DNA from 2 places in the Paraburkholderia sp. ZP32-5 genome. Region 1 is predicted to be linked to the other one. Evidence: riboswitches for the same ligand, from Rfam matches in the RefSeq annotation. Region 1 holds a riboswitch; the other holds the start of a gene.

Region 1 (11,132 bases):
CAACTCGCCGCGTACTTTCGCGAGCGCGCCAAAGGCGGTGTCGGGCTGATCATCACCGGCGGCATTTCGCCGAATCGTCAGGGCTGGCTGCTGCCGTTCGGCGGCACGCTGAACTCGGTGTTCGACCTGCGCAATCACCGGCTGCTGACCGAGGCCGTACATGCCGAGGGCGGCAAGATCGCGCTGCAGATCCTGCATGCGGGCCGCTATGGTTATCAGCCATTCGTCGTCTCCGCTTCCGCGCTGAAGTCGCCGATCTCGAAGTTCAAGCCGCGCGCGTTGAGCGTTGCCGGCATCGACAGGACCGTGCGCGATTACGCGCGCTGCGCGCGACTCGCGCAACGCGCCGGCTATGACGGCATCGAGATCATGGGCAGCGAAGGCTATCTGCTGAACCAGTTCCTGTGTCCGCGCACGAATCAACGCACCGACCGCTACGGCGGCAGTCTCGAGAACCGCATGCGGCTCGCGCGCGAGATCGTCGAACGGGTGCGCGCGATGTGCGGCGAACGCTTCATCGTCGTGTACCGGCTGTCGCTGATCGATCTGGTCGAAGGCGGCAATACGTGGGACGAAACCGTGCAGGTCGCGAGAGCGCTCGAAGCGGCCGGCGTGACGATGTTCAATACCGGCATCGGCTGGCACGAGGCACGTGTGCCGACCATCGTGACCTCGGTGCCGCGCGCGGCGTTCGCGTCACTGACCGCGCGTCTGAAGGCCGCGGTCAGCGTGCCGGTGATCGCGTCGAACCGGATCAACACGCCGGAGATCGGCGAAGCCTTGATCGCCGACGGCGCGGCGGACCTCGTCTCGATGGCGAGGCCGCTGCTCGCCGATCCCGAGTTCGTGCTGAAGACCGCCGAAGGCCGCGCGCACGAGATCAACACCTGTATCGCGTGCAACCAGGCGTGCCTCGATCACACGTTCCGCAATCAGCGCGCGAGTTGCCTCGTGAATCCGCGCGCGGGCCGCGAAACCGAATTGATCTACCGACCACTCGCGACTTCCGAGGCCGTGCGTTCGATCGCGGTGGTCGGTGCCGGGCCGGCCGGATTATCGGCGGCGGCGGTGGCCGCCTCGCGCGGGCATCGCGTGACGCTGTTCGAAGCGAGCGACCGGCTCGGCGGCCAGTTCAATCTCGCGATGCGCGTGCCGGGCAAGGAAGAGTTCAGCGAAACGATCCGCTATTTCGCGAGCCAGTTGCAGCGCCATCATGTCGACGTGCGGCTCGGCACGCGGGTCGATGCGGCGCTGCTCGCCGCGGGCGGCTACGACGACGTGATCGTCGCGACCGGCATCGTGCCGCGACGGCCGGCGATCGCCGGCATCGACGGGGCCAACGTGCTGTCGTACGTGGACGTGCTGCGCGGCGCCCCGGTCGGCGAGAGGGTCGCGGTGATCGGCGCGGGCGGCATCGGCTTCGACGTCAGCGAGTTCTTGCTGCATCGCGCGGGCGACCCGCTGCCGGTGCCGCGCGATACGTGGCTCGATGAATGGGGTGTCGATCTCGCGGTGCGCGAGCGCGGCGGTCTGAAGCCGGCTGCCGCGGCAAGGCCCGCGCGGCAGATCTGGCTATTGCAGCGCAAAGCCGGCAAGCTCGGCGCCGGGCTCGGCAAGACCTCGGGCTGGGTGCATCGCGCGACGCTCGTGAGAAACGGTGTTCAGATGCTGGCCGGCGTCGAGTACCGGGAGATCAGCGCGCGGGGTTTGCGGATCGCGCGCGACGGTGCCGACGAATGGCTCGACGTCGATACGATCGTCATCTGCGCAGGGCAGGAATCGCTACGTGAGCTGCTGCCCTCCGCGGCCGATGGAGCCCATGGTCAACGCAACGATGGTCCGCGTTTTCATGTGATCGGCGGCGCGAAGCTCGCGACTGAACTCGATGCGAAGCGTGCGATTCGCGAGGGCGCGGAGCTGGCGGCGGCGCTTTGAAGCGCTACCCCAAGGCTCCGGGGCCACGCGTCACCACACGTCACGCGCCGTGCTTTTTCCGGTAATCGAACCAGAAAGACAGCCCCACGCTGGTCAGAATCACGATCGTCGCGACCACCGTGTAACGCGTGACCGCCTCGCCGAGCAGCAACGCGCCGAGCACGACCGCGACCACCGGATTCACATACATGCAACTGCTCGCGATGATCGGACTGGTGTGGCGAATCAGGTAGCCGTATGCGACATACGCGGCCACCGTGCCGATCAGCATCAGATAGACGAATGCGACGATCGGCAGGAAATGCAGCGTGAGCATCCGTTCGCCCGACACCCACGCGACCAGCGTCGAGATCGCGCCGCCGAGGCCGATCTGTAGCGCGGTGGACAGAAACAGGTCCGACGGCAGCTTCAGTTGTCCGGCCAGATGCGCGCCGCCGGCCCAGAACAGCGCGCCGCACAGAATCGCGAGACTGCCGCCCGCCGAACCGGGCGCGCTGTCGCCGTGACTCAGAATCACGATACCGACGAGCCCGAGGCCCACCGCGAACCATTCGCCGCGGCCGATCTTGCGACCGGCGACAGCCGCGATCACGGTCGCGAACAGCGGTACGGTCGCGACCATCACCGCTGCTGTACCGGTGCCGACCGTGCGCATCCCGTACGCGAGCATGCCGCTCGACAGACCGACGAGCATCGTGCCGACCAGTCCCGCGTTACGGATTTCGGCGAAGCTCGGCGGGATCGGCTTGCGGCGCACCGCGAACACGAACAGACCGATACCCGCGAACAGATTGCGCAGACCGGACAGCAGCAACGGCGGAAACGAGCCGAGCGCGACATGGATCGTCAGATAGGTCGAGCCCCACACCAGATAAACGACGGCGAGCGCGAGCGCAATCTGCCCGTTGCGCGACTGCGGCAAACGGATCGGCCACGCGCGCGAAGAAAAGCCTGGGCGTTGCAGCGACATGGGTTCAGCGTGGCCGTGCCGGGCAGCGTGCCGCGACTGCGCTGAAGACGGTCGAACGAACCGGCGCACGCCACGGCGGCGATGCGGTTCGATTGGCGGAACTGACGGGCATGTGGGGGAAGCGGAAAGACGATAGACGGCCGGGAAAGGCCAACGCAGGAGCACCGCATTATGCAGTAAGCGCCCCGCGCATCGCTCGGGAGAATCGTAACTTTTGGCGTGCCTGCAACAGAAAAGCCGGGGAAGCCCCGGCTTTTCGCTTACTTCGAACTACGCGACTAATTCGGCCGGGGCACGGCGTCGCCTTGCCCCGGTGAAATCCGCGCGAATCGTTCAGGACCCGCGCTCAGGACCTGCGCTCAGGACCTCAGTTCGCCATCGCGCCCGACGCCTCGTGCTTCATGCCCATCGCGCCGCCCTTCTTCATCGAATCGTGCTTCATCGCGTCCTTTTTCATGCCGTCCTTCGACATGCTGTCTTTGGACATCGAATCTTTCGCCATGCTGTTCTTCGACATCGCGTCGTTGGACATCGCGCCGCTCGCCTGCGCGAAAGCGGTGCCGGCGCCCGTCAGCAGCGCAACAGTCGTGATAGTGGCGATTGCAATCTTTTTCATGGGATGACTCCGTAGTAGGTAGATCGATCAAAAACCGGCCAGCGCCGGCGTATTTCCGAAGCCGCTGCCGCGAGCGTTCGCGGGCGCCGCGTGCATCGCACAACCTGCACGCGCGCCGCTACCGCGCGCGTCAGGAGCCTCCGAACCAGTTGTAGCCCTGGTCGACCCAATAGCCGCCAGGGTAGGTGTTGGTGACGAATATCTCGACGATGTGCTTCGGATTCTTGTAGCCGAGCTTGGTCGGCATGCGCAGCTTCATCGGGTAGCCGTATTGCGCCGGCAGAAGCTTGCCGTCGTACGAAAACGTCAACAGTGTTTGCGGATGCAGCGCGGTCGGCATATCGATGCTTTCGTAGTAGTCGTCCGCGCATTTGAAGCCGACGTATTTCGCTGTCGTGTCCGCGCCGACGCGTCGCAGAAAATCGCTGAACGGCGTGCCGCCCCAGCGGCCGATCGCGCTCCATCCCTCCACGCAGATATGCCGCGTGATCTGCTCCGCGTGCGGCAGCGCGTAAAGCTCGGGCAGCGTCCACACGCGCTGGCCGGTCACGAGACCGCTTACCTTCAGACGGTAGCCGTCACCGTCGACCTGCGGCACCTCGTCGACGCCGTAGAACGCGTTGAACGGGAACGGCCGCGTGATCTGCGCCTCGGTATAGGTCGGCGCAAGCTGCCGAGGGTCGAACAGCGCGGCCTGCGCGCGGTCGTTCAGCCGCGATACGGCGGTCAGGAAGTGATTGACCGACGTGTCGTCGGTCAGCGAGCAACCGGTCAGCATCGACAGTCCGCCGAGCGTCAGCAACTGCTTGCCGAACAGGCGGCGTGACGGCATCGCGAGTTCGCGCCGCGCATCGATCAGGATCGACTCGCGGTCGAGCTTCTGAAGCGCGTTTTGCGCGGGTGGGGCCGCCGGGTCGGCCGGGGGTTGAGCGAGCGGCTTGGTCATGATTCGAGGTCCGTTACGTTAGCGTGTTGCTTCGCTTGAAGGTCGTGAATCGGTATGGGCTCGGCTGCGCGCTCATCGTCCGCGCAGCATCGCGAGCAGCGAGCGCGGCACCAGCGCGACCATCACCAGATGCACGGCGAGAAACGCGGCAAGCAGCGACATCGCGCAGAAGTGGACGACGCGGGCGTTGTCGTAGCCGCCCATCAGTTCGCGCAGCAGCGGAAACTGCACCGATTTCCAGATCGCGAGCCCCGACAGCACCAGCACGATCAGGTCTGCGATCGCGAAGAGGTAGGCGAATTTCTGCACCGCGTTGTAGATGCGCAGATCGTCGTGCGCGAGCTTGCCGCGCAGCGCGGCGACGAAATCGCGCAGCACCGCGGCCGGCGTGAGCGGCCAGAACTTGCGCACGAAACGCCCGCTCGCGAGATTGAGCGCGACGTACACGAGGCCGTTGAACACGAGTAGCCACATCGCCGCGAAATGCCATTGCAGCGCGCCGCCGAGCCAGCCGCCGAGCGTGATCCCAGGCGGAAAGCTGAACGCCGGGAAGATCGGCGACGCGTCGTAGATGCGCCAGCCCGACAGCATCATCACGATCGCCGCGAGCGCGTTGAGCCAATGCGTGATGCGCACCCACCGCGGATGAATGACGCCACGCTGGTTCGGTGCGGCCGGCACGCTGTTGTGCAGTGCATGAGGGGTTGCCATGAGACTCTCGCTGTAATGGGGATCAGGAATGCGGCAGGCCGGATATCGATGGCATTCCGGTCAGTTGCAGGCGGGCAGGTCGGCGGCTTGCAGCACGTCGCCGGTCGCGTCGTTCTCGACGAAGGCCACCACGCCGAAGCGCTTGGCGGGCGCGTGTGCGTTCGCGTCGGTGGGGACGTCGTCGATATGGACGTTCTGACGAATCCGCGCACGGCCCTCGACCAGCGGCACCGGGCCGATCCATTGCCGCACGACGCGCTCGTGATGCAGCGTCGCGCCACGGTTTTCTCCGGCACCCACTTGCGACATCAGCGAGTTCTCGTAGACCGCCAGATAGGCGCTCAACGGCGCCGCAGTGGATGTGGCCTTGCCGTCGAACTGGGCATCGACGCCGAACACGCCCGGCGTTCCCGGTATGCCCGCCAGCCCCGCCGTGGGCGGCGTCAGCGCGAGCGCGATATTCGCCTGCGCCGGCTCGGCGACGAGTTCGTCGATACGGCGCGCGAAGCTGTCGCGTTGCGACCAGTCGCGCAACTCGCGGCCGGCGACGAATACTTCCGGGGTGTAGATCGTGTGCGCGCCCGCGAGATGGGTCAGCGTCTGCTGACGCTCGGTGAAGCGATGCTGCGCAAAGCGATCGGTCCAGCCGAGGCCATCCCAGTAGTCGACATGCAACGCGAGCGGCACGACGCCGGGCGCGGCGCCCGCGCTTTTCCATTGACCGAGCCAGCGGTCCGCGGGCGGGCAGCTATCGCAGCCTTCGCTGCTGTAAAGCTCGACGAGCGCCACGCGATGCGCGGGGCTGCGGGCGGTGCAAAGGTGCTCGGCGGCGTTGGCGGCGACGCTGCTGAAGCTGAGCAGCATCAGCGCGAGACCGCATGCGAAACAGGACGCGGCTGCGGATGCAGCTTTGAAAGCCGCTCTGGATGCGGCTTTCACCGCGACCGGCAGTTTGAAACGTTGAAGTGCCGGGCGACTAAGCGCGGTTGACATGACGTGCTCCAATCAGGAATTGCACGTTTGTCGAACCGCGCGGCGAGTTATGACACGCTCGCTTTAAATTTTTTTTCGGGCAGACGAGCCGCGTGAATTTCCCCGTCGGCCGCGCGCCGATTCATTGACGACCAGCCGCCAGCTACAAGCCGGCCGGCCAGCCCGCCCCTCACTCGTAGCTGACGACAACCGCCACGCGCGTGTCGGCGCTCGCGCCCTTCGCTTTAAGCGTCAGCACGCCGCCGGTGCGGCTCACTTCGTAGTGACCATCGCGGGCGGTCGTCACGCGTCCGCTGCCGTCGACGAAACGCGCCGCGACGAGATCGTGCGCCGCCGCATTACCGTTGACTTCGAACGCGACATCCGCGCCACTGCCGACGCCAGGCGGCGCGCTGAACGTCACCGATCGCATCAGCCCCTGGCCGGCCACGCTCGCGCCGCTGACTCCTGCCTGCGCACCGGCGGGCATCGCATCCGCGCTGATCCGCAGTTGCGGCGCGACGATCATGCCGACAAACCGGATCACCCCGCCATTCGCCGCCGATACCGCCAGCGGCGCAGCCAGTAACGCCGCGGCTGCCACCGCCATCGCGCCCGTGCTCAACGTCCGCCATTGCCTCGTTTCCGCTTTCATGCGCACCTCTCCTGTCAATCGGCTCGAATCGCCTTGAATTGCCTCGCACCATTCACCCACTGTCCCGCGCGATGCGTCGCGCCAGGCAGTGGCCTTCGTTGCATGCTCAATAACGGCACTTCTTTCGAGTGGCTTGAACGCCTTGCGCACGACTACTTTGGCGGTTCGCCTATTCGCCGCTCCCTCCGGATTGCGGCGCACGAAAGAGGCTCGCCGAGCCGCGTGGCGTCGCCACGGGAAAGCGCGTCTGACAGCGTGCTAACATCCAGCTTTCATCTGTTGCTTTGCAGCGCTAGCGGGTGCTGGCTCTCTGGCCCTTTCGCACCGCGCGCGGCTTCGCTTTGCTTCATTGCGCACCGCGCGCCTGCCCGCTTCCGCGCACCAAGTTGTCCGCGTTTTTTCAACGTTTTTTCAACACTTCTTCAATCACCTGGCCGCTTTCCCGTGACTCCGATGCGCCGACCGACTTGCCACGCTCTCACCCGCCTGCGCCGCTGCCGCGCGAGCGGCTGCGCACGTGCGAGCGTCGCCCCACGCACTACCGGCGAAACGACCCCCACGCCCCCGCTTCCCGCCGCCCGGCGCCCGTTCTGACGCAGCCCTCCGATGACCCGGGCCGCGCGAGCGGGCTCCGGGCTCATCTGATGCGTGACCGGCTTATCCCTTATTTGCATGCCACTGCGCGCGCCGCCGCGCGTCGCATCCAATGCACACCGATACGGAGCACTCTCCATGAAAAAGACCCGCACCTGTTACCTGACCGAACTCGACGTCGCTCGTCTCGAAAAGCACGCGGCCACGGACGCGAAACTGCAGGACATGCTCGATGACGTGCTCGAACGCGCCGTCATCGTCGATTCGCGCGAAATCCCCGCCGACGTCGTCACGATGAATTCGCAGGCGACGCTGGTCGACGAAGCAAGCGGCGAGCAGATGACGTGGACCGTCGTCTATCCTCCCGACGCCGACTTCGCGCACGGCCGGCTGAATGTGTTCTCGCCGGCCGGCCTCGCGCTGCTCGGCGCGAAGCGCGGCGAGCGCATCCGCTTCACGCCGCCGAGCGGCACGCAAAAGGAACTGAAGCTCGCGCGCATCCTGTATCAACCGGAAGCCGCCGACGATTTTTCGCGGTAAGCCGCGCGCCGGGCCTCATCGCCCGGCTTCATACATCACGATCCGATTCGGCATAGGAAAAAAATAGGACATCGCCGACGGATCGCGAATGGCAATCTGACAGGTTGCCAAACGGCCGGCCGCCGGTGTATCGTGTGCGCTGCTAACGCGGGGGTCCTGCGTTGCACGGAGCTGGAGGTCCGTGCTGCGTGGGTGAGAAATACCCTTTGAACCTGATCTGGATAATGCCAGCGCAGGGAAGCGTACGGATCTCGCACTCCAGCCTTACCGCCTCATCCCTCTTGCGATTTCCGACTACTTCCGTCTCGTCTCCTGCTTAGCGGTCCCCCACAAGGGACCAGCGAAGTGCTTTGCATTGGACCGGCATCGGTGCATTGCACACGCTGGTCGAGCGCAACGAGTTGCATGGAGATACCGCATGAACGCCAATCCGAAGTTCCTTTCCGCCGAAGCCCACGTGGACGAAGCGGCCGTCGCGCCGCTGCCGAATTCGCGCAAGATCTACGTCAGCGGCTCGCGCCCCGACATCCGCGTGCCGATGCGCGAAATCTCCCAGGCCGATACGCCTGACAGCTTCGGTGGCGAAAAGAATCCGCCGATCTACGTGTACGACACGTCGGGCCCCTACTCCGACCCGGACGCGAAGATCGACATCCGCGCCGGTCTGCCGGCGCTGCGCGAAGCGTGGATCGAAGAGCGCGGCGACACCGAGCCGCTGACCGGTCTGTCGAGCAGCTTCAGCCGCGAGCGCGCCGCCGACCCGGCCACCACGCAACTGCGCTTCCCGGGCCTGCACCGCACGCCGCGCCGCGCGATCGCGGGCAAGAACGTCACACAGATGCACTATGCGAAGCAAGGCATCGTCACACCGGAAATGGAATACATCGCGATTCGCGAGAACCAGCGCCGCGCCGAGTATCTGGAGAGCCTGAAGGCGAGCGGCCCGAACGGCACGAAACTCGCCGCGATGATGGGCCGCCAGCATCCGGGCCAGGCATTCGGTGCAAGCGCATTCGGCCCGAATGGCCTCGCGGCGATCACGCCGGAATTCGTGCGTGACGAAGTCGCGCGCGGCCGCGCGATCATCCCGAACAACATCAATCACCCTGAAAGCGAGCCGATGATCATCGGCCGCAACTTCCTCGTGAAGATCAACGCGAATATCGGCAATTCGGCGGTCACGTCCTCCATCGGCGAGGAAGTCGACAAGATGACGTGGGCGATCCGCTGGGGCGGCGACACGGTGATGGATCTGTCGACCGGCAAGCACATTCATGAAACGCGCGAATGGATCATCCGCAACAGCCCGGTGCCGATCGGCACGGTGCCGATCTATCAGGCGCTCGAAAAGGTCAACGGCAAGGCTGAAGATCTGACGTGGGAAATCTTCCGCGACACGCTGATCGAACAGGCCGAGCAAGGCGTCGACTATTTCACGATCCATGCGGGCGTGCGTCTGCAATACGTGCCGCTGACCGCGAACCGGATGACCGGCATCGTGTCGCGCGGCGGCTCGATCATGGCGAAGTGGTGTCTCGCACATCACAAGGAAAGCTTCCTGTACGAGCACTTCGAAGACATCTGCGAAATCATGAAGGCGTATGACGTGGCCTTCTCGCTCGGCGACGGTCTGCGCCCCGGCTCGATCTACGACGCGAACGACGAAGCGCAGCTCGGCGAACTGAAGACGCTCGGCGAACTCACGCAGATCGCGTGGAAGCACGACGTGCAGGTGATGATCGAAGGTCCGGGCCATGTGCCGATGCAGTTGATCAAGGAGAACATGGACCTGCAGCTCGACTGGTGCGAAGAAGCGCCGTTCTACACGCTCGGGCCGCTCACGACCGATATCGCGCCGGGCTACGACCACATCACGTCGGGTATTGGCGCCGCGATGATCGGCTGGTTCGGCACCGCGATGCTGTGCTACGTGACGCCGAAGGAACACCTCGGCCTGCCGAACAAGGACGACGTGAAGACCGGCATCATCACGTACAAGCTCGCCGCGCACGCGGCCGACCTGGCGAAGGGTCATCCGGGCGCGCAGGTGCGCGATAACGCATTGAGCAAGGCGCGTTTCGAATTCCGCTGGGAAGATCAGTTCAATCTCGGTCTCGACCCGGACAAGGCGCGCGAATTCCACGACGAAACGCTGCCGAAGGATTCGGCCAAGGTCGCGCACTTCTGCTCGATGTGCGGCCCGCACTTCTGCTCGATGAAGATCACCCAGGACGTGCGCGAGTTCGCCGCGCAACAGGGCGTCAGCGATAACGAAGCGCTGCGGAAAGGCATGGAAGTGAAGTCGATCGAGTTCATGAAGCAAGGTGCCGAAATTTATCAGCGGCAATAAATGGTTTGTGTGTGGTGCGTGGTATTGATCGGCGCGCCTCGCATGATCCGCCGCGACAGTAGGACAGTAGTGAAGCCCGCCTCAATGGCGGGCTTTTTTTATCCTCCGCGTAATGCAGGCACGCGATGTGCTGAGCAAAAAAACACAGCAGATAAACATTTGATTACGAAGCCGCCGATTCGCTAACAAGCCCATACAACTCGATACGCGACGCGCGGCTAGCATCGAATGCAGGGAAGGGCAGATGTTCCGCTTCCATGACTACGTCCAACTACACATGGAGTCAGCATCATGAAAACGATCCGTCAAATCAGCAGACTCACGGCCGTCGCCACGCTCGTCGCAACGCTTGCGGCCTGCGGCGGCATGTCGACACGCGGACGCGATACCGCGATCGGCGCGGGCGTCGGCGGCGCCGCGGGCGCGGCGCTCGGCGGCTCCGCACTGTCGACGCTAGGCGGCGCTGCGGTGGGCGGCGTGATCGGCAATCAGGTCGGCAAATAAGGTCGACGGCGACGGCGACGCGCGGCGCGACCGCGAATTGGCGCAGACACCTTGGCGATATCGCTACTGGCAGCCCGATATTGACAGCGCGCGACGGCATGAAGAACCCGGCGCGCGCCCTCGCCCGACGCTTTGCAATGCGCTGAAATACGTCGTTACGGTTTTGCGATAATCTTCGCGCGCCAACAGCGTAAGCTCATGGAATCAGCGCTGCCGTGGGCAGCGTCGGCCTACCGAGGAGCGCGCCATGAAGCCCCGCGTCGTCAATACCCTTCGCGCGGCAAGCCTGTGGCTGCCGCCTGTTTTTCCGCGCTCGAACTCGCGCATTTTCATCTCGCG
Region 2 (11,132 bases), 1.1 Mb from region 1:
GCGATCTCGCGGGCACGGGCACCGGCTATATGAGCGTCGACGGCAAGCAGATGCGCCGCGGCGCGTTCTATCGCGCGAACGCATTGACGCTGAGCAGCGCCGACCAGGCATCGCTCGACAAGCTCGGCATCGCGGCAGTCTTCGATCTGCGCACGCCCGCCGAAATTGCGCGCACCGCCGATGTGTTGCCCGCCGGCGCATCGGCGCGCACGCTCAATGTGCTCGGAACCGACGATTTCACGACTCCGACGTTCGACACCGCCGCGGACGCCGTCGCCTTCATGGAGGCACAGGCGCGCGCCTACGTGACAGGCACGGCGCAGCGGGCCGCGTTCGGCGCGTTGCTGGCCGCGCTTGCCAACGGCGAGGGCGCGCAGCTGTTCCATTCGAACGCGGGGAAGGATCGCGCGGGCTGGGTCGCGGCGCTGCTGCTGAGCATCGCCAACGTGCCGCTCGACGTGATCATGCAGGACTATCTGCTCAGCAACACCTACCTCGCGCGATCGATCGCCGCGCAGACGAGCACGCTGCGCGCTCAGGACGGTACGGCCGTTGCGACTGTCGAAGCGCCGCTGCTGAGCGTCGACGAAAATTATCTGCAGGCGGGCTTCGACCAGGTGCAGGCGAGCTACGGCACGATGGCGAGCTATCTGACGCAGGGCCTGGGCCTGTCGCAGGCGACCGTCGATACGCTGCGCAATCGACTCGTCCATTGACGCGAAGAAATAGCACGGAGCTGTAGCGGTGCAAAAAAAAGTCCACCTCAGGGGGCGGGTGGACGGAGAAGGGCGGCATTGGAGGTTGCCGGAGACGACTATACGGCTGTCGCCGGCACAGCGGTCGTGACGGTAAGGGCGCGTAAGTGCGGGTGCTGCGTGGGGACTGATTCGCGCGCCACGACTTGCGCGCGTATTGCTTCTGCCGCCGCTTCACCTTCATCCGCGTCCTCATCTACATCTTCAGTTCCGTCTTTACGCCGCCGCGCCCCCCACCGGCAATTCAATCCGCACCTCGAGCCCGCCCTGCGCATGATTGCGCACATGACAGCGTCCGCCGCGATCGTGCGCGAGCCGCGCGACGATCGCGAGGCCAAGCCCGCAATGGCCTTCGCCGCCGCGCGCCGCATCGAGCCGCACGAACGGTTTCATTGCGGCGGCGATGCGGTCGTCGGGAATGCCGGGACCGTGATCGCGCACATTGATCGTCCAGTGACGCTCGTCGCGCGCGGTCGCGATTTCCACTGGCGGCATCCCGTGTTCGAGCGCGTTGTCGACGAGGTTCGTGACGAGCCGGTCGAGCATCGTGCGCGGCAGCGCGAACGACGGCCCAGCGCGCAGATCGAGTGCGAATAGCGGCGCTTCGGCAGCCTCGCCGGACTCGGCCATTTCCATCGCGTCGCCCTGATCGCCCGACGAAAACTGCTCGCGCAGAAAATCGTCGACTTCGACCGGCGGCCCGGCGTCCGCGGATTGGCCCGCGAATTCGAGAAACTGCTGGACGATGTTGGTCAACGAATCGACGTCGCGGATCAGGCCGGTACGTTCGCTTTCGTCGACCAGCACGCTCGCACGCAGTTTCAGCCGCGTGAGCGGCGCTTTCAGATCGTGCGCGACACCGGCGAGCATCACTGCCTGATCGTCGCCGGCCTCGTTCAGGCGCCGCATCATGTCGTTGAACGAGCCGATCAGATCGCGCAGCTCGCGCGGACCTTGCACCGGCACCGGTTCAGGCCGTCCGCCCGAGCCGAACGCCCGCGACGCGTCGGCGACCCGCGACAGCGGCTTCTGCATCTGCCACACGGCGAACAGCGACAGAATCAGCGCGGCGAGCAGCATCGATACCGCTTCGACGAGAAAGCGCGGCGGCGGCGGCACGTCGACCGGCACGACCACCCAGTTGGATTTGCCGGGGAACAGCACCCACAGTTGCGGCGGGCGCAAATCGTCGAACGCGATCTGCGAGCCGGCCGGCAGGTTTTCGCGCAGATTCCGATCCAGTTCGACCAGCAGACGCCCGGTGGGCGCGTGCAGATGCACGGTCGCGGGCATGTTCCAGGTGGGCACTAGGTGCACGCGCATCGCCGGCGCGAGCGCGGCGCCCTTGATCGGCTCGCTGTTGATCGCTTGCAGCACGAGCATGATGCCGCGCGCGAAGCCGTCGATTTCATGGCGCGGCGGCTGCATCGTCACCAGCACGAACCAGCTCGCCTGAATCGCGAACAGCACCGCCGCCGACAGCAACGCCATTCTGCCGAACAGCGTGTTCAGCGGATTTTTCATGCGGCCGGAGCGCCCTCTTCTTCGAAGGGCGTGCCGTTGGCATCCGGCACGAACACGTAGCCCTTGCCGCGCACTGTCTGCACGTAGCAGGGATTGGACGGGTCGTCTTCGATCACGCGGCGCAGACGCCAGATCGGCACGTCGAGGCTGCGGTCGCGGAACGCGAGGTTGTCGCGATGCACGAGATCGTGAATCAGCACGCGCGACAGCACCTTGTACGGGTTGTTGACGAAGATCTTCAGCAGCGCGAATTCGCTGTCGCGCAATGGCAGCTTGACGTCGTCGCGGCTCAGCGAGCGGGTCGCGAAGTCGAGTTCGAACGGGCCGAAGCGATAGCGCTTGCGTGCCTCGGGCGCGCTGGTGGTGGACGGCCCGCGCCGGCGCAGCACGGTCTGGATGCGCACCAGCAGTTCGCGCGGATCGAACGGCTTGGTCAGGTAGTCGTCCGCGCCGAGCGACAGGCCGACGATGCGATCGGCCACGGTGCCGCGCGCGGTCACGAAAATCACCGGAATGTCGTCGCCGGCGGCGCGCAATGCGGTGAGCGCGCGCAGCCCGTCGGTGTTCGGCATCATGATATCGAGCACGACGACCGACGGTCGCTCGCGTTCGAGACGGCGCTGCAGGTGAGTGCCGTCGTGCAGCACGGACGCATCGAAGCCGTTCGACTGGAGAAACTTGCAGAGCAGATCGCGTACGACCGGATCGTCGTCGACGATAAGGACCTGTGGATTCATGGCGAAATTCTAGACTGGCGTACTTGACACGCGACCGGGGCGTTCCTTACCAACGCTTACGATACGGCGCGCCGGCTGACTTGCGCGCGACGCGTATCTGCGCGGGTTTAACGCTTACTTTAGCACCGCTCTATCCGGCGCTCCGCCGGCGCGGCTTCCACGCTTTCCACATTTTCCACACGCGCCGGGATCAGGCCGGCGATGCGAGGCAGCGTTCGAGCGTGCCGAACTCGCCATCCGGCACGAACACGTAGCCGCGTCCCCAGACCGTCTGAACGTAGCGCGGCTCGGACGGATCCGCTTCGATCAGCCGGCGCAAACGCCAGATCGACACGTCGAGGCTGCGATTGCGATGCGCTTCGCTGCTGCCGTGCAGCTTTTCGAGCAGTTGCGCGCGCGTAAGGACGCTCATCGGGTGCGTGACGAACACCTTCAGCAGCGCGAATTCGCTTGAGCGCAACGCGATCCGGGTGGTGCCGCGATGCAGTTCGCGCGCGGGGAAATTCACTTCGAAGTGACCGAAGCGATAGGGCGCGCGTTGCTCCGGCGCTCCCGGCGCGTTCGAGCTGCGACGGCGCAGCACGGTGCGAATTCGCGCGACCAGCTCGCTCGGCTCGAACGGCTTGCCGAGATAGTCGTCGGCGCCGAGTTCGAGGCCGATGACGCGATCGATCGGTTCGGCGCGCGCGGTCAGCAGGATCACGGGGATATCGTCGCCAGCGACACGCAGCATGCGCAGCGCGCTGATGCCGTCGAGCTCCGGCATCATGATGTCGAGCACGACGAGCGCCGGACGCTCGTCCTGCAAGCGGCGCTGCAGCCCCTGGCCGTTTTCGAGCGTAGCGACGTTGAAGCCGCGTTCGCGCAGATAGGCGCTGACGAGTTCGCGCACGACGGGGTCGTCGTCGACGATCAGGATGGTCTGGTTCATTCAGGCCATCTTAGTGACGCGCACGCGACGAGCAAAGCGTGCGCGGCTTTCGAATCCTTTCGGTGTAAGACAACGCAAGTTAGCCGCGCAGCGAAACTGGCCGGCTTCGCTTCAACGGTGCTTGCGAGTGATCGTTGTGTATCGGTGCAGCGTCGCTCTGGCGCGTAAGTGGCGCGACGCAACCAACGCTGCTTAACCGAGCGTCAGGCCGCCGTCGATATGAATCACCTGACCGGTGATATGACGCGCTTCGTCCGACAGCAGAAACGCGATCAGCGCGGCGACGTCCGCGGGTTCGGCGACATGGCCGAGCGGCGTCGCCTCGGCGGCGCGCGTCCAGACTGTCGCGTTATCGGCGCTTGGGCCGTGATCCTTACGCGTATAGCCGGGCGCCACGCAATTGACGGTCACGCCGAGCGGCGCGAGTTCGGCCGCCGCGGTCCGGGCCAGCGATTCGAGCGCCGCCTTCGCTGCCGCGGTCGCGGCAAATGGCGCATCCGCGCGATAGCGATGGGCGACGAACGAACTCAATGCGATCACGCGAGCCCGCTTCGAGGTTTCGAGCGCGGGCATCGCGCGTCGCACGAGTGCGGCGAACGCGGCCGGCATCGCGGCGAAGGCGGAGGTGAAGGTGTCGGGGTCGAGCGACGCGAGCGTTTGACGCTGCGCATGTCCCGCGTTGGCGACCAGTTGATCGAGCGCGCCGAAAGTCGCGAGTGTCTGGTGGATCAGATGCTCGGCCGCGCCGCGCTCGGCTAGGTCGCCGAACACCGTCGCGCAGCGTGCGCCGCTTGCCGTGCAGTCGGTGGCAACCTGCGCGAGGCGCTGGCGCGAAGCATCGTCGGCGCCGCGTGCGTGCAGCATCAATGCGGTGTGCGGCGCGGCGATGCGTCGGGCGAGAGCCGCGCCGATGCCGGAGCCCGCGCCGGTGATCAGTACGACGCGCGCGGCGGCGGCGGGGTTCGTGCCGCCGTTCGTGTGGCCGGCCGCGCTGGCGTCGCTCGCGCTCATTGCATTACTTAGGCTGCCACGGCTTCGCGCGAGCGCTCGACTTCGAGCGTTTCGTCATGGAACGCCGCGAGCGAATCGCGATGCGCGACGCTGACGATCGCCGCCTTCGGCAGCCGCTCGGTGAGCAGGCGATAAAGCCGCGCCTCGTTTTCCGAGTCGAGCGCGCTGGTCGCTTCGTCGAGGAACAGATAGTCCGGCTTGTGCAGCAGCACGCGCGCGGCGGCGAAGCGTTGCTGCTCGCCCGGCGACAGCACGCGGGTCCAGTGCGCCGACTCCTGCAGACGGTCCGCGTACTCGGACAGATGGCAGGTGACCAGCGCGTCGCTGCATTCGGCGTCGGTGTAGGTATCGGCCGCGGACGGATAGGCGAGCGCCGCCTTCAGCGTGCCGATCGGCATGTAGCTCACTTGCGGGATGAACATCATGCGCGCGTTGACCGGCGCGTCGATCGAGCCGTCGCCGAACGGCCACAGGCCCGCGAGCGCGCGCATCAGCGTGCTCTTGCCGGCGCCCGACGGACCGCGCACGAGCCAGCGCGAGCCCGGCCGGATCGCGATATCACGGATGCGCGACAGCGGGTTGCCATTGGGCAGCGCGAGCTTCAGGCCGTCGGTGGAGAGCTGGTTGGCGTCAACGAAATGCAGGTTGATGCCGCCGTGCTCGGTGGCCGGCGACACCGATTCCTTCAGACGCGGCGCGTGCATGATGCGTTTGAATTCACGCAACCGGTTCACGGTCGCGCGCCATTCGACGAGGCTCGTATAACTGTTGATGAACCACGAGAACGAATCGCTGACGGTGCCGAACGCGCTCGAAATCTGCATCAGCACGCCGAACGTGAAGGCGCCAGCGAAGTAGCGCGGCGCCGCGACGACGATCGGGAAGATGATCGCGATCTGGCCGTAGAAGCTCAGCACGAAGGTGAGGCGCTTCGTGTACTTCATCACTTGCCACCAGTTGTCGCGGATCCGGCCGAACAGCGATTGCGCGTTGGTCTTCTCGGTGTCCATGCCGTTGTAGAACGCGATCTGCTCGGCGTTCTCGCGCAGCCGGATCAGGCCGAAACGGAAATCCGCCTCGACCTTCTGCGCCTGATAGTTGATCGACACGAGCGGATGGCCGACCTTCTGCGTGACCAGCGAGCCGACCACCGCGTAGAGCGCGGCGGCCCACACCATATAGCCGGGGATGTGCAGCGGCATGCCGCCGAGCGAGATGGTCAGCGCGCCGGCGAGCGACCACAGAATGGTGATGAACGACACCAGCGTGACGACAGTGGACAGCAGATCGAGTGTCAGCGACAACGTCGTGGTCGCGAATGATTGCAGGTCGTCGCTGATCCGCTGGTCGGGGTTGTCGGTGAGGCGGTCGCGCTCGATGCGGTAGAACGCGCTGTCGTTCAGCCATTCGTTCAGATAGCGCGTGGTCAGCCACTGGCGCCAGCGGAAGCCGAGCATCTGGCGCAGGTAACGCCCATACACGGCGAGGATGATGAAGCCGAACGCGAGTCCGGAGAAGATCATCAACAGATGCGGGAAGTCGTGGACGTTCTTCGCTTGCAGCGCGTTGTAGAAGTCGGCGCTCCAGCGATTCAGGCGCACGTTGATCCAGACAACGAGCAGGTTCATCACGATGATCGTGACGAGCAGCCCCCATGCGACGAAGCGTTCTTCCGAAACCCAGTAAGGCTTGATCAGGCTCCAGGCGGAGACTTTGTCGTCGGGCGGCAGCTGGGGGCTGGCTGAGGTATGTGGTGTCATGAGCGTCCTGATGAAGTGCTGGCCCGAAGGGCTGAGCCGGCGAGCCGGTCCGTTCGGGTCGACCTGCGTCGGGCCGTGGTGTCGGCTGCCGCGCCTGTCGCGAAGCCGCGCTGCGGCGGGTGCGCTATCCGCCCGGCCGTCGTGCCCGTCAGACGGGCGTTCGGGGATCCAGGCGCGCGCCGATTCTGGCGTGATGCCCTTAAGCGAGAATTAATTTTCGCTGCCCGCGCCCGGCCCTGATGTTGCATCGACGTTGCCTCGAGAGTGTTCCGGGATTGACCGGATGACGCCTTCGCGCGGGCCGCCATGGACGGCCTCGCGCGCCGTTCGCGCCGCGTCTTGCGCGTCGCTTCGGCACCCGGTCACGGCATTGTGCCAGAGCGGCGAGTGCCTCCGCATCGGGATCGCGAAGAAGGCGCGGATCGGGCGCGCAGCCGTTGGCGCGGACCGTCCAGGCAGCACGGCGGCGCTGGTTTGCGGGCGCCGCGGCTTTTATGGTCTAATGACCTTTCGACGAAACAGGGGTGCTTCGCACACTGCCGGCATGATTCCGATCACGCGGCGGCGAGGCTGAGAGAGACCCTTTGCACCCGATCCGGGTAATACCGGCGCGGGAAGTTTCCGGAAGTCAGCCGTCTTCCATCCCCCGCCGGGCGGCGAGCGCACATCACGTGCGAACGCATGGCCCGGCCGGCTTCACCCGCCGGTTTCGTCCTGGGTACGTGCGTTTTTGGGCCGTACGGAAAGGACTCGATGACCGCCTATTCTTCAGACATGTATTTTTCTCTTCGTCACGCCGCCCTTGGCGCGCCGTGCCGCCTTGGCTTTGTCTGCCGCCGCTACATGGAGCGTGCGCGATGAGCCATGTCAGCCGACCTGATTTCGCGGTGCTCGGCGGCGGGCTGTGCGGCCGGCTGGTCGCGTGGCGACTCGCCAGCGAAGGACACCGCGTCGCGCTGTACGAGCGCGGCGATGCGGCCGGCTCGCAGGCCGCCGCGTGGGTCGCTGCGGCAATGCTCGCGCCGCTCGCCGAAGCCGCGAGCGCCGAACTGCTGATCACCCGGCTCGGCGCGAGTTCGCTCGAAAGCTGGCCGCGAGTGCTCGCCGAACTGCCGGAGCCGGTGTTTTTCCAGCGCAATGGCACGCTCATCGTGTGGCATCACTCGGATCGCACCGAGGCGCCGCTGTTTGAGCGCCGGGTGCGCGCGAACGCACCGGCCGAACTGCTCGACGGTGGCTTCGTCGCGCTTGCGGGCGTGCAGTTGGGCGACGCGGAGCCCGCGCTCGCCGGCCGTTTCAATCAGGGCTGGCTGCTGCCGCACGAAGGCCAGCTCGACAATCGCCAGGTGTTGAGCGCGCTGGCCGCCGGCCTCGCCGAACGCGGCGTCGACACGCACTGGAATACCACCATCGACGATACGTCGCTGCCCGAGGCCGGCATCACGATCGACTGCCGCGGACTCGGCGCGAAGCGCGTGCTGCCGACATTGCGCGGCATCCGCGGCGAAGTCGCGCGCGTGCATGCGCCCGGCTTGCAACTGAGCCGCCCGGTGCGGCTGCTGCACCCGCGCTATCCGCTCTATATCGCACCGAAGCAGAACGGCCTCTACGTGATCGGCGCGACCGAGGTCGAAGGCGAGGACATGTCGCCGGTCAGCGTGCGCTCGGCGCTCGAGTTGCTGAGCGCGGCGTTCTCGGTGCATCCGGGCTTCGGCGAGGCGCGCATCCTCGAACTCAATTCGCAATGCCGGCCGACGTTGCCCGATCACCGCCCGGCGCTGCTGTGGGACGGCGCGCGCACGTTGCGCGTGAACGGCCTGTACCGGCACGGCTACATGATCGCGCCGGAAGTCGCCGACGAAGCGGTGCGCTTCGCGGCGGCGCTGCTGGACGGCCGCGTCAGCGACGCCGACGGGTTCGCCGGCTGGCGGCGCGACGCGCGTTGGAGCGAGCTTTTCCAGCAGGATTTCGCGCGCGAGCCGGCCTGAGCGTGGCGTGCCGTCGCACCGTCCGCCACGCTGCTTTCGCCATCGATTGAACCGTATCCGAACGCCATGGACATTCATATCAACCAGAAGCCGTTGTCACTGCCCGAAGGCGCGACTGTCGCCGATGCGCTCGCCGCCTATGGCGCGCGTCCGCCGTTCGCGGTCGCGTTGAACGGCGATTTCGTCGCGCGCTCGCAGCATGCGGCGCGCGCGCTTGAGCCGGGCGACCGGCTCGACGTCGTGCAACCGGTGGCAGGCGGCTGAGCGCTCGCGCGCCTGCCGGTGGCTCAGCGGCTGCTCAGTAGCCGCTCAGTGGCCACCCACCCGTCGCCGAAACCCATTGCCGCCGCTCGATGGCGGCAAACCAGGATGATGCAAATGACTTCTCAACAGAGCGCCGACGCATTCACGCTGTACGGTCAAACCTTCGCGAGCCGCGTGCTGCTCGGCACCTCGCGCTATCCGTCGCTGCAGTCGCTGTCCGACTCGATCGACGCCGCGCGCCCCGGCATGGTGACCGTCGCGCTGCGCCGCCAGATGAACGAAGGCAACGCCGAAGCCGGCTTCTTCGATCTGCTCAAGCGCCACGGCGTGCCGCTGTTGCCGAACACCGCGGGCTGCCTGACCGTCGGCGAGGCGGTGGCCACTGCGCACATGGCGCGTGAAATCTTCGAGACCGATTGGATCAAACTCGAACTGATCGGCGACGACTACACGCTGCAGCCCGACCCGGTCGGCCTGATCGAAGCGGCCGCGCGGCTCGTCAAGGACGGCTTCAAGGTACTGCCGTATTGCACCGAAGATCTGGTGATCGGCCGTCGCCTGCTCGACGCCGGCTGCGAGGCGTTGATGCCGTGGGGCGCGCCGATTGGCACCGGCAAGGGCGTGATCAATCCGTACGGGCTGCGTGTGCTGCGCGAGCGTCTGCCCGATGTGCCGCTGATCGTCGATGCCGGGCTCGGCGTGCCGTCGCACGCGGCGCAGGTGATGGAGTGGGGCTTCGACGGCGTGCTGCTGAACACGGCGGTGTCGCAGGCGACGCACCCCGACGCGATGGCGCGCGCGTTCGCGCTAGGCGTCGAGGCAGGCCGCGAAGCGTATCTCGCGGGGCCGATGGCCGAGCGCGAAAGCGCGCACGCGAGCACGCCGGTGGTCGGCATGCCGTTCTGGCATCAGGATGGGAGCGCCGCATGACACAGTCTCTAACGTTGAAAGATCGCGACCTGTTCTGGCCGCCCGCCGATGAACTGACCGAAGCCGCGGAGCGTATCCGCGCCCGCCTGGGCGACTGGCCGCCGACTCACGCGCCGTGGCGCATCTGCCTGACCGCGTCGGACGAACCGAACGGCGGCGACCTGATCGTGATCGCCGACGCGCAACAGCACGGCGAGCAGTTGGCGCGCTGGCTCACGCGCGGCGCGGGCGTGATCGAGGCCGCGCAGCATCGCGCGACGCTGCATCTGGGTGGCGAGAAGTACGCGCTCGAAGGCCATCTGGCGGAAGACTGGATCGCCGCGCTCGCCGCGTTTCTCGATTGCGGTTTCGATCCGCACGATGCGCTGGTGCTCGCGCTCGCCTGGCGCGACGGCGACGAAACTCGCGTCGGCGACGCATTCCCGTCCGATCTCGCGCGCTTTCCGCGTCTGCTGGGCCTGCCTGCCGCGCCGACGCTGGCGTTCCCGCGCTGCCCTGAAAAGCTCGGGCTCTATCCGGTGCTGCCGACCGCGGACTGGGTCGAGCGGGTGGTCGGTTTCGGCGTGAAGACGGTGCAGTTGCGTCGCAAGTCGGCCGAACCCGCCGACGAACTGAAGCGCGAAATTGCTCGCTGCGTGGCGGCCGGCCGCGCGCACGACGCACAGGTGTTCATCAACGACCACTGGCGGGCTGCGATCGAAGCGGGCGCGTACGGCGTGCACCTCGGCCAGGAGGACGTGCATACCGCGGACCTCGCGGCGCTCGCCGACGCGGGTATCCGTCTGGGTCTGTCGACGCATGGCTTCTACGAAATGCTGAAGGCGCTGCATTTCCGCCCGAGTTACATTGCGTTGGGCGCGGTGTTTCCGACCACCACCAAGGTGATGCCGACGGCGCCGCAGGGGCTGAAGCGTCTCGTGCGCTACGTGCGGCTGCTCGACGGTGTCGTGCCGCTCGTCGCGATCGGCGGGATCGATCTGCAGGTGCTGCCCGAGGTGCTCGCGACCGGCGTCGGTTGCGCGGCCGTGGTCCGGGCGGTGACCGAAGCGGCCGATCCGGCTGCCGCGGTTTCTGCACTGCAACAAGCGTTTACGCAATAATCGTCACGCTTCGTTAAGGACCAGGGCACCTCACGGCAGCTTTTGCATGATGGCCCTATAATTCGGCCTTCCGTGTAAAAGGATTGTCAGTTTGGTGCCTTCCTCCACCGAGACCTTACTCGAGCTGCGCGA

The links. A riboswitch is a leader RNA that binds a small molecule or an ion and turns the genes downstream of it on or off. The one in region 1 is predicted to bind thiamine pyrophosphate.
Region 2: another riboswitch for thiamine pyrophosphate. It lies ahead of L0U82_RS16540 (FAD-dependent oxidoreductase); the one in region 1 lies ahead of thiC (phosphomethylpyrimidine synthase ThiC).

The regions. Positions count from the first base shown of each region.
Region 1 is NZ_JAJEJP010000001.1:2,720,417-2,731,548, forward strand. Features, by position in the region: gene L0U82_RS11535 (NADPH-dependent 2,4-dienoyl-CoA reductase) at 1-1,935, shown strand, start outside; gene L0U82_RS11540 (EamA family transporter) at 1,976-2,905, opposite strand; gene L0U82_RS11545 (pentapeptide MXKDX repeat protein) at 3,273-3,521, opposite strand; gene L0U82_RS11550 (molybdopterin-dependent oxidoreductase) at 3,652-4,467, opposite strand; gene L0U82_RS11555 (cytochrome b/b6 domain-containing protein) at 4,540-5,178, opposite strand; gene L0U82_RS11560 (DUF1223 domain-containing protein) at 5,239-6,171, opposite strand; gene L0U82_RS11565 (hypothetical protein) at 6,341-6,805, opposite strand; gene L0U82_RS11570 (GreA/GreB family elongation factor) at 7,538-7,939, shown strand; TPP riboswitch at 8,079-8,196, shown strand; gene thiC (phosphomethylpyrimidine synthase ThiC) at 8,358-10,289, shown strand; gene L0U82_RS11580 (glycine zipper 2TM domain-containing protein) at 10,581-10,793, shown strand; gene L0U82_RS11585 (hypothetical protein) at 11,041-11,132, shown strand, end outside.
Region 2 is NZ_JAJEJP010000001.1:3,794,970-3,806,101, reverse strand. Features, by position in the region: gene L0U82_RS16570 (tyrosine-protein phosphatase) at 1-716, shown strand, start outside; gene L0U82_RS16565 (ATP-binding protein) at 972-2,279, opposite strand; gene L0U82_RS16560 (response regulator) at 2,276-3,016, opposite strand; gene L0U82_RS16555 (response regulator) at 3,207-3,947, opposite strand; gene L0U82_RS16550 (SDR family NAD(P)-dependent oxidoreductase) at 4,140-4,958, opposite strand; gene L0U82_RS16545 (ABC transporter ATP-binding protein/permease) at 4,967-6,718, opposite strand; TPP riboswitch at 7,229-7,352, shown strand; gene L0U82_RS16540 (FAD-dependent oxidoreductase) at 7,576-8,706, shown strand; gene thiS (sulfur carrier protein ThiS) at 8,773-8,970, shown strand; gene L0U82_RS16530 (thiazole synthase) at 9,085-9,900, shown strand; gene thiE (thiamine phosphate synthase) at 9,897-11,000, shown strand; gene L0U82_RS16520 (ABC transporter ATP-binding protein) at 11,095-11,132, shown strand, end outside.